One region of the Herminiimonas sp. GW821-FHT09C12 genome, then DNA from elsewhere that is predicted to be linked to it. Evidence: predicted binding sites of a transcription regulator. Region 1 holds the regulator's gene; each other region holds the start of a gene.
What was found. The regulator sigma-54, encoded in region 1, starts transcription at its own class of promoters, with help from an activator protein. The targets are predictions, from matches to a motif close to TGGCANGNAANCTGCTTT.
Positions count from the first base shown of each region.

Region 2: the regulator sigma-54 is predicted to act here: its motif matches at 1,281-1,298, upstream of atzF (allophanate hydrolase).
Region 3: the regulator sigma-54 is predicted to act here: its motif matches at 1,571-1,588, upstream of AC07N2_RS01405 (CmpA/NrtA family ABC transporter substrate-binding protein).

Region 1 covers NZ_JBWKPC010000001.1:1,270,567-1,272,840, forward strand. The annotation lists gene hpf (ribosome hibernation-promoting factor, HPF/YfiA family) at 1-229, opposite strand, end outside; gene AC07N2_RS06045 (RNA polymerase factor sigma-54) at 333-1,802, opposite strand; gene lptB (LPS export ABC transporter ATP-binding protein) at 1,824-2,274, opposite strand, start outside.
Region 2 covers NZ_JBWKPC010000001.1:1,546,941-1,549,214, reverse strand. The annotation lists gene AC07N2_RS07400 (LrgB family protein) at 1-679, opposite strand, end outside; gene AC07N2_RS07395 (CidA/LrgA family protein) at 676-1,020, opposite strand; gene atzF (allophanate hydrolase) at 1,335-2,274, shown strand, end outside.
Region 3 covers NZ_JBWKPC010000001.1:301,356-303,629, forward strand. The annotation lists gene ntrB (nitrate ABC transporter permease) at 1-151, opposite strand, end outside; gene AC07N2_RS01405 (CmpA/NrtA family ABC transporter substrate-binding protein) at 161-1,384, opposite strand; gene AC07N2_RS01410 (ANTAR domain-containing response regulator) at 1,707-2,274, opposite strand, start outside.

The DNA of each region.
Region 1 (2,274 bases):
CATATAAATTATCTGCGATGCTTTCCGCGTGCAGATCCTTGCCTCTCACGCGCAAGTTTATTTCTGCTTTTTGGCGTTTTTCTTTTTCGGGAAGATTGTCTACAGTCAGGATGACTGCGATATCGATAACGTGATCAAAATGACGTTTGATGCGCTCCAATTTACCTTGTACATATTCGCGGATGGCGGGGGTTAATTCGAGGTGATGTCCACTGATTGTGAGATTCATACAGTGCTCCTATGGCAGATCACTGGAGGTTCGTGCGCGTCTTGTTATCTGACTACGCTGAACACAGCAACGTATAACAACAAAAAACTATTAAGGACGATATCTACAACGACTTGCGCAGATTGACCGGTGGAATCTTCAAGGCTTCACGATATTTTGCGACGGTCCGTCTTGCTACCACCATGCCTTGTTCTGCCAGCATGTCGGCAATCTTGCTATCAGAGAATGGAATTTTCGGGTCTTCGGCTCCTATCAATTGTTTGATCAGTGCCCGTATCGCAGTTGATGACGCTTCGCCACCAGCTTCTGTTGCGACATGGCTGCCGAAAAAATATTTCAATTCGAACATCCCGTGTGGGGTGAGCATGTACTTCTGGGTGGTTACACGTGAAATAGTACTCTCGTGTAAACCCAGTGTATCAGCTATTTCACGTAAAACAAGCGGTCGCATGGCAACTGCACCATGTGAAAAAAAGTTTTTTTGCCGCTCTACAATTGCCTGTGCGACACGAAGGATGGTGTCGAAGCGTTGGCGCATGTTTTTGATCAGCCATTTAGCCTCTTGCAGCTGGGAACCAAGCGACCCTTCGCCCTTGCTTTGCTTCAAAATGTTGGCATACATGCTATTAACGCGCAGGCGTGGCATGACGTCGTGATTGAGCATGACTTGCCAGCCATTGCGGGTGCGTTTGACGATGACGTCCGGCACAACATAATCCGATGTATCGGTGGCGAAGATGGAGCCTGGATGCGGATTGCATTGCTTGATGATGACTTGTGCTTCGCGCAGATCTTCGTCGTCACAATCGAGCGCCTTGCGTAGCTTGTTGAAGTCGCGTTGAGCAAATAGGGGGAGATGGTTTTCCACAATGGCGAGTGCCATGCGACGTGTCACCATCGCTACTTTCGGGAAACGCTTGATTTGCAATGCAAGACATTCAGAAGCATTGCGCGCACCGACGCCGGCTGGGTCGAAGCTTTGCAGCAGATTCAAGGCGATCTGCAATTCTTCCAGTTCGATTTCGAGTTCTTCCGGCAGACGAGCATGAATTTCTTCCAGCTCTTCTTCCAGGTAGCCGTTGTCGTTTAATGCATCGATGATGAGTTCGAGCAAGGCGCGGTCACGTCGTTCGCGCACGGTGACGCGCATCTGTTCCAGCAAGTGTTCGCGCAGTGTGGTCTCGTGCGCTTCCAGTTGCGGACGGGCATCGTCATCTTCCGGTGCCTTGGAGGTGCGTGCGACATCGTCAAAGCTCCATTCGCTTTCAGCACTGGAAGCTTCCGGCAAATCGGGTGCGTCGAATGTTGTTTCACTCTCTGGTGTTTGCGCGTTGGCTTCGACGCTGGCGCCTTCAGGTGTGGTTCCGTTTGCACCGATGGCACCATCAGCCAGCAAGCGTATCGCATGATCGAGAGGATCATCGGTACGTTCCAGCATCGGATTGTCAGCCAGGATTTGTTCCAGTTCCTGATGCAATTCAAGAGTCGACAACTGCAACAAGCGTATCGATTGTTGCAGTTGTGGCGTTAAGGCCAGATGTTGCGAGACTCGTAATTGCAGGGATTGCTTCATAGACTTTTTTCTCTTCCGCGCTTACATGCGGAAGTGTTCGCCCAGGTAGACGCGACGCACCGATTCGTTGGCAATGATGTCGTCAGGTCGTCCACTGGCCAATACTGCGCCCTGGTTGATGATGTAAGCGCGATCGCAGATACCCAGCGTTTCGCGCACATTGTGATCGGTGATAAGTACGCCGATGCCACGTTCCTTCAGGAAGCGCACGATGCGTTGAATTTCAATCACGGCAATTGGATCGACACCGGCAAACGGTTCATCAAGCAACACGAAGCGCGGATTGGTTGCGAGTGCGCGTGCGATTTCGACGCGACGACGCTCACCACCAGATAAGGAGAGTGCTTGATTTTCGCGCAGCTTTTCAATTTGCAGATCGGCCAGCAGTGTGTCGAGTCGTTCTTCAATTTGCGAGCTGTTTAATGCTTTGCCATTGACGCGCTGTAATTCAAGTACGGCGCGAATATTGTCT
Region 2 (2,274 bases), 280 kb from region 1:
TCAAGATTCCAGACAGGCCCATCGCCAAACCGGCAAATGCACCCATTTCCTGATTGACCTGAAATGCGCGCGCCGTTCCAACACCATGCGCCGCCGCGCCCAAGGCAAAACCGCAAGTGATGTCGTCAGTGATTTTCATCGCCTTGAAAATGTAATGCGCGATACCCGAACCGAAAATACCAGTCAGCATCACCATCACCGCGGTCAAGGTCGGCAAGCCACCGATCTTCTCCGTCACACCCATGGCAATCGGCATCGTCACTGACTTCGGCGCCATCGACAAGACCGTCAACGGTGATGCACCCAATAGCCACGCTATCCCCATCCCGCATGTAATGGCTGCCGCGCCACCTATCAAGGCACCGGCCAGCAAGGGAAACCAGTTGCGCTTCAATTTATCGAGTTGCATATACAAGGGAATCGCCAAGGCAACCGTGACCGGACCGAGCAAGAAGTGCACGAACTGCGCGCCGTCGAAATAAGTTTTGTACGGCGTATCGCTGATATAAAGCACCAGCACCAGTATCGCTACCGAAATTGCCACCGGATTAGCTAGTGGACTGCGATTAGTTTTTTCATAAATCGTGGTCGCGATGCGATAAGCCAGCAAAGTTGCCGTCAACCACAACAGTGGTGAGCCGGCCAGATAAACCCAGACCGTATTGAAGTGCGGCATCATGGCTGAGTCCTTTTTTTCAGCTTGTTGATCACAGCCGCCGTCACCACGATGGAGACGACCGTGCTGATAATCAGCGCAATCGAAATCGCCAGCCACTCATCCGCAATCCTGTGCACATGCACGCTAATACCAACACCGGCCGGCACAAACAGCAAAGCCATGTGCGACAGCAATTGCGAAGTATTCGGTGCCAACTTGGTAGCCACGCCCTTCTTCACTATCAAATAGAGCAGCAGCAAGAGCATGCCAATGACAGGGCCGGGAACCGGTAGCGACAAGGCATAAACCAAACCTTCGCCCATCGTTTGAAAGATCAACAGGGTGAGTAGCGTATTGAGCATGAACAGAGAATAGGAAGAGTTCGATTGAAGGAAAGACAAGAAGCTGCAAAAAACAGATGCCGATATGGAATATACCGGCTCCGACATTCTACGTAACGGATCAGCCGGTCGGTGCAAATGCCGGTGCAGATCGATATTTTTCATCTATCGCACGCACCCGCAGAGTGCGCATGCGCACCATCGCGAGCCACAAGCAGGTCTATTCATCCGCTATTTACATGTAAATCGATAAGCTGAGCCTGGGTCATCAGTCCGGGCGCTGGCATGACTCATGCTATGTCAAATACAAACTTGTATACATGGGAGTATTCAAAATGCTTGGATGGACTATCAGCGATTGGCAAACTGCATATAACAACGGCGACACACCGGCCACCTTGTTATCCAACCTGCTCGACAGCTTGCAAAAAGACGATGTCGCGTGGATCAGCTTGATCAATCAACCTTATCTCGACGCACAATTGCAGGCGCTGGAAGCCAGACGCAAATCCTTGCCTGATCTATCGTCGCTGCCGCTGTATGGCGTACCGTTTGCAGCGAAAGACAATATCGATGTGGCTGGCATACGCACTACCGCCGCCTGTCCCGAGTTCGCTTACATCCCGACCCAGCATGCCACCGTCATACAACGTTTACTGGATGCGGGTGCAATTGTCATCGGCAAAACCAATCTCGATCAATTTGCCACCGGTCTGGTCGGCATACGTTCGCCTTACGGCGCAGTGCCAAACAGCTTCGATCCGGAATATGTTTCCGGCGGCTCCAGCTCCGGTTCTGCTTCGGTCGTAGCACGCGGTCTGGTGCCGTTTTCACTCGGCACGGATACCGCTGGCTCCGGCCGCGTACCAGCTGGCTTGAATAATATTGTCGGCTTGAAGCCGACGGTAGGCGCGATCAGCGGCCGCGGTGTAGTTCCAGCTTGCCGCACACTGGATTGCGTATCGATATTTGCCACGACCGTGGCTGATGCAGAATTGGTCTTCCAACAGGCATCCGGCTTCGATGAAGCTGATGGTTATTCGCGTGCTCGTCCTGACCATGTGCCGACTTCCTTGCCGGCCAAACCACGCTTCGGCATTCCTGCACAACCGGAATTTTATGGCGATGTGCAATCGGCAGAAGCATACGCACAAGCACTGGCACGCATCAAGGAAACTGGCGCTGAATGTATTCCACTCGACTTTTCATTATTCGATCAAGTCACGACCTTGTTGTACGACGGCCCATGGGTCGCCGAGCGTTATGCGGCCATCG
Region 3 (2,274 bases), 970 kb from region 1:
AAAACGTTTTTGCCTTTGCCTTAGGCGGCTCTACCGCCAGACTTGCAGCACTACTTTTCACAACAGCCTCCGGTTTCGTACTGGCTTCCATTTCCGGCTTTGCCGTTGCGCTGGTAGGCGCGCTTTCTGCGGGACGCATGATTGCACTCATGATGACTCCTTATGCCTTGATCTTGAATGACTCTGCGTATGCTTTCGGGTTCTTGCCATCCCACACCACGCCATCGATCAGTTTGGAAGAACGCATGACATTTTTCGGGACAGGCACATTGGCCAGCGTGGCCGCTTCCTTGTACAAATCGATGCGATTGATCGATTTGGCCGTACCCAGATAGTCCGGCTCGCCTTTTACCAAACCCCAGCGTTTGTGCTGCGTCATGAACCACATGCCATCCGACAGATACGGGAAGTTGGTTGTGCCTTCGTTGTAAAACTTCATGTAGTTAGGGTCATCCCAGGTTTTACCCAAACCGTTTTGGTAACGACCAAGAATGCGTTGATTGATGACGTCTACCGATGTGTTGACGTAGGACTTGGCAGCAATCACATCTGCCATTTTGTTTTTGTTGGACAAGGATGCATCGATCCAGCGACCGGCTTCCAGTACAGCCGCAGTCAGTGCACGCGCAGAATTAGGGTATTTGGCAACCCAGTCGGATGTCGTGCCCAATACTTTTTCCGGATGATCTTTCCAGATGTCTTGTGTAGTGGCGGCAGTGATACCAATACCGTCAACGATCGCACGATGGCCCCATGGCTCACCTACGCAGAAACCATCCATATTGCCGACGCGCATATTGGCAACCATTTGTGGCGGTGGAACCGTGATGACCTTGGCATCCTTCATCGGGTTAATGCCATACGTTGCCAGCCAGTAGTACAGCCACATCGCGTGGGTACCGGTTGGAAAAGTTTGCGCGAATGTGTATTCGCGTTTTTCCATTTGCATCAGTTTCGCCAGGCCAGGGCCATCGACGGCGCCACCATCTGCCAGCTTTTTGGAAAGCGTAATCGCCTGACCGTTATTGTTCAGGTTCATCAGGATGGCCATGTCTTTCTTGGCACCGCCTACGCCTTCATGTACACCGTAGATCAAGCCATACAAGACATGCGCTGCATCCAGCTCACCATTCACCAGTTTGTCGCGTACACCAGCCCACGACGCTTCTTTGGTAGGCACTATCTTGATACCGTACTTTTTGTCGAAGCCCATCACTGAAGCCATGACGACAGAAGCACAATCGGTCAAGGGAATGAAGCCAACCTTGATTTCTTCTTTTTCCGGCTTATCAGAACCTGCAGCCCAGACACCTTGCGTAGACAAACCACTGAAGGCAGTTGCCGTAATGGTTGCACCCGCTTTCAAAACTGTGCGCCGTGTCATATTGATTTTCCTGTCGTTCGTTGTCATGGTTTCCTCGAAGAGCGGTTCTGATAAACACAAAAAAAAAGACGCCCGGGTCGACACAAGCAGAGCTCATGCGACACGGACGTCTTTGTCCTGATTATCCCGGCCGTCATTGGCCCGAATAATCTTGTTCCTGGTACCGTCGTTGGTACTAACCACTTTCTAGCAATTGATGTGCCAGCGAAAAACTACTTACTTAGCGCGGCTGTCACGTCATCCTTCTCTTATTAACGCTCTCTTTCCGTGCGCCGCATCTATTTAGTGCGGATTCAAGACGACTTCTGGTGCGACTATCGGATTAACCAAGTAAATCCGCAATATCAAGAACACGTTGCGCCAACTCCGATAGCTTCAGATTCTTGTCCATCGCCATGCGACGCAGCTTGGTATACGCCTCGTCTTCGGAAATTTTGTGGCGTTCCATCAATAAACCCTTGGCGCGCTCTATCGTTTTACGTTCAGCCAGCTTGAGTTTGGTATCCGACAACTCCGTCAGCAATTTTTGCTCGGCGTTGAAACGCGCCATGGCCACATCCAATACCGGCTTGATACGTTCAGATTGCAAACCCGCAACGATATATGCCGACACGCCTGCTGCCATCGCAGCTTCCATACTGGATGTGGCCTTGTCTTCGGTAAACAAAACAATGGGACGCCGTGCATCACGTGTTGCCATCACGACATGCTCCAGCACATCGCGTGCATCAGATTCGGCATCGATAATGATCATGTCCGGCTGCATTTGCGCGACCCGTTCTGGCAAATGCAAATCTGCCGGAAATGAGGCGATGATGTTGTAGCCGGCTTCCAGCAGACCTATGCGTAATGCGCGCGTGCGCTCTTCCTGCGCAAGTGCGTGCTCGTCC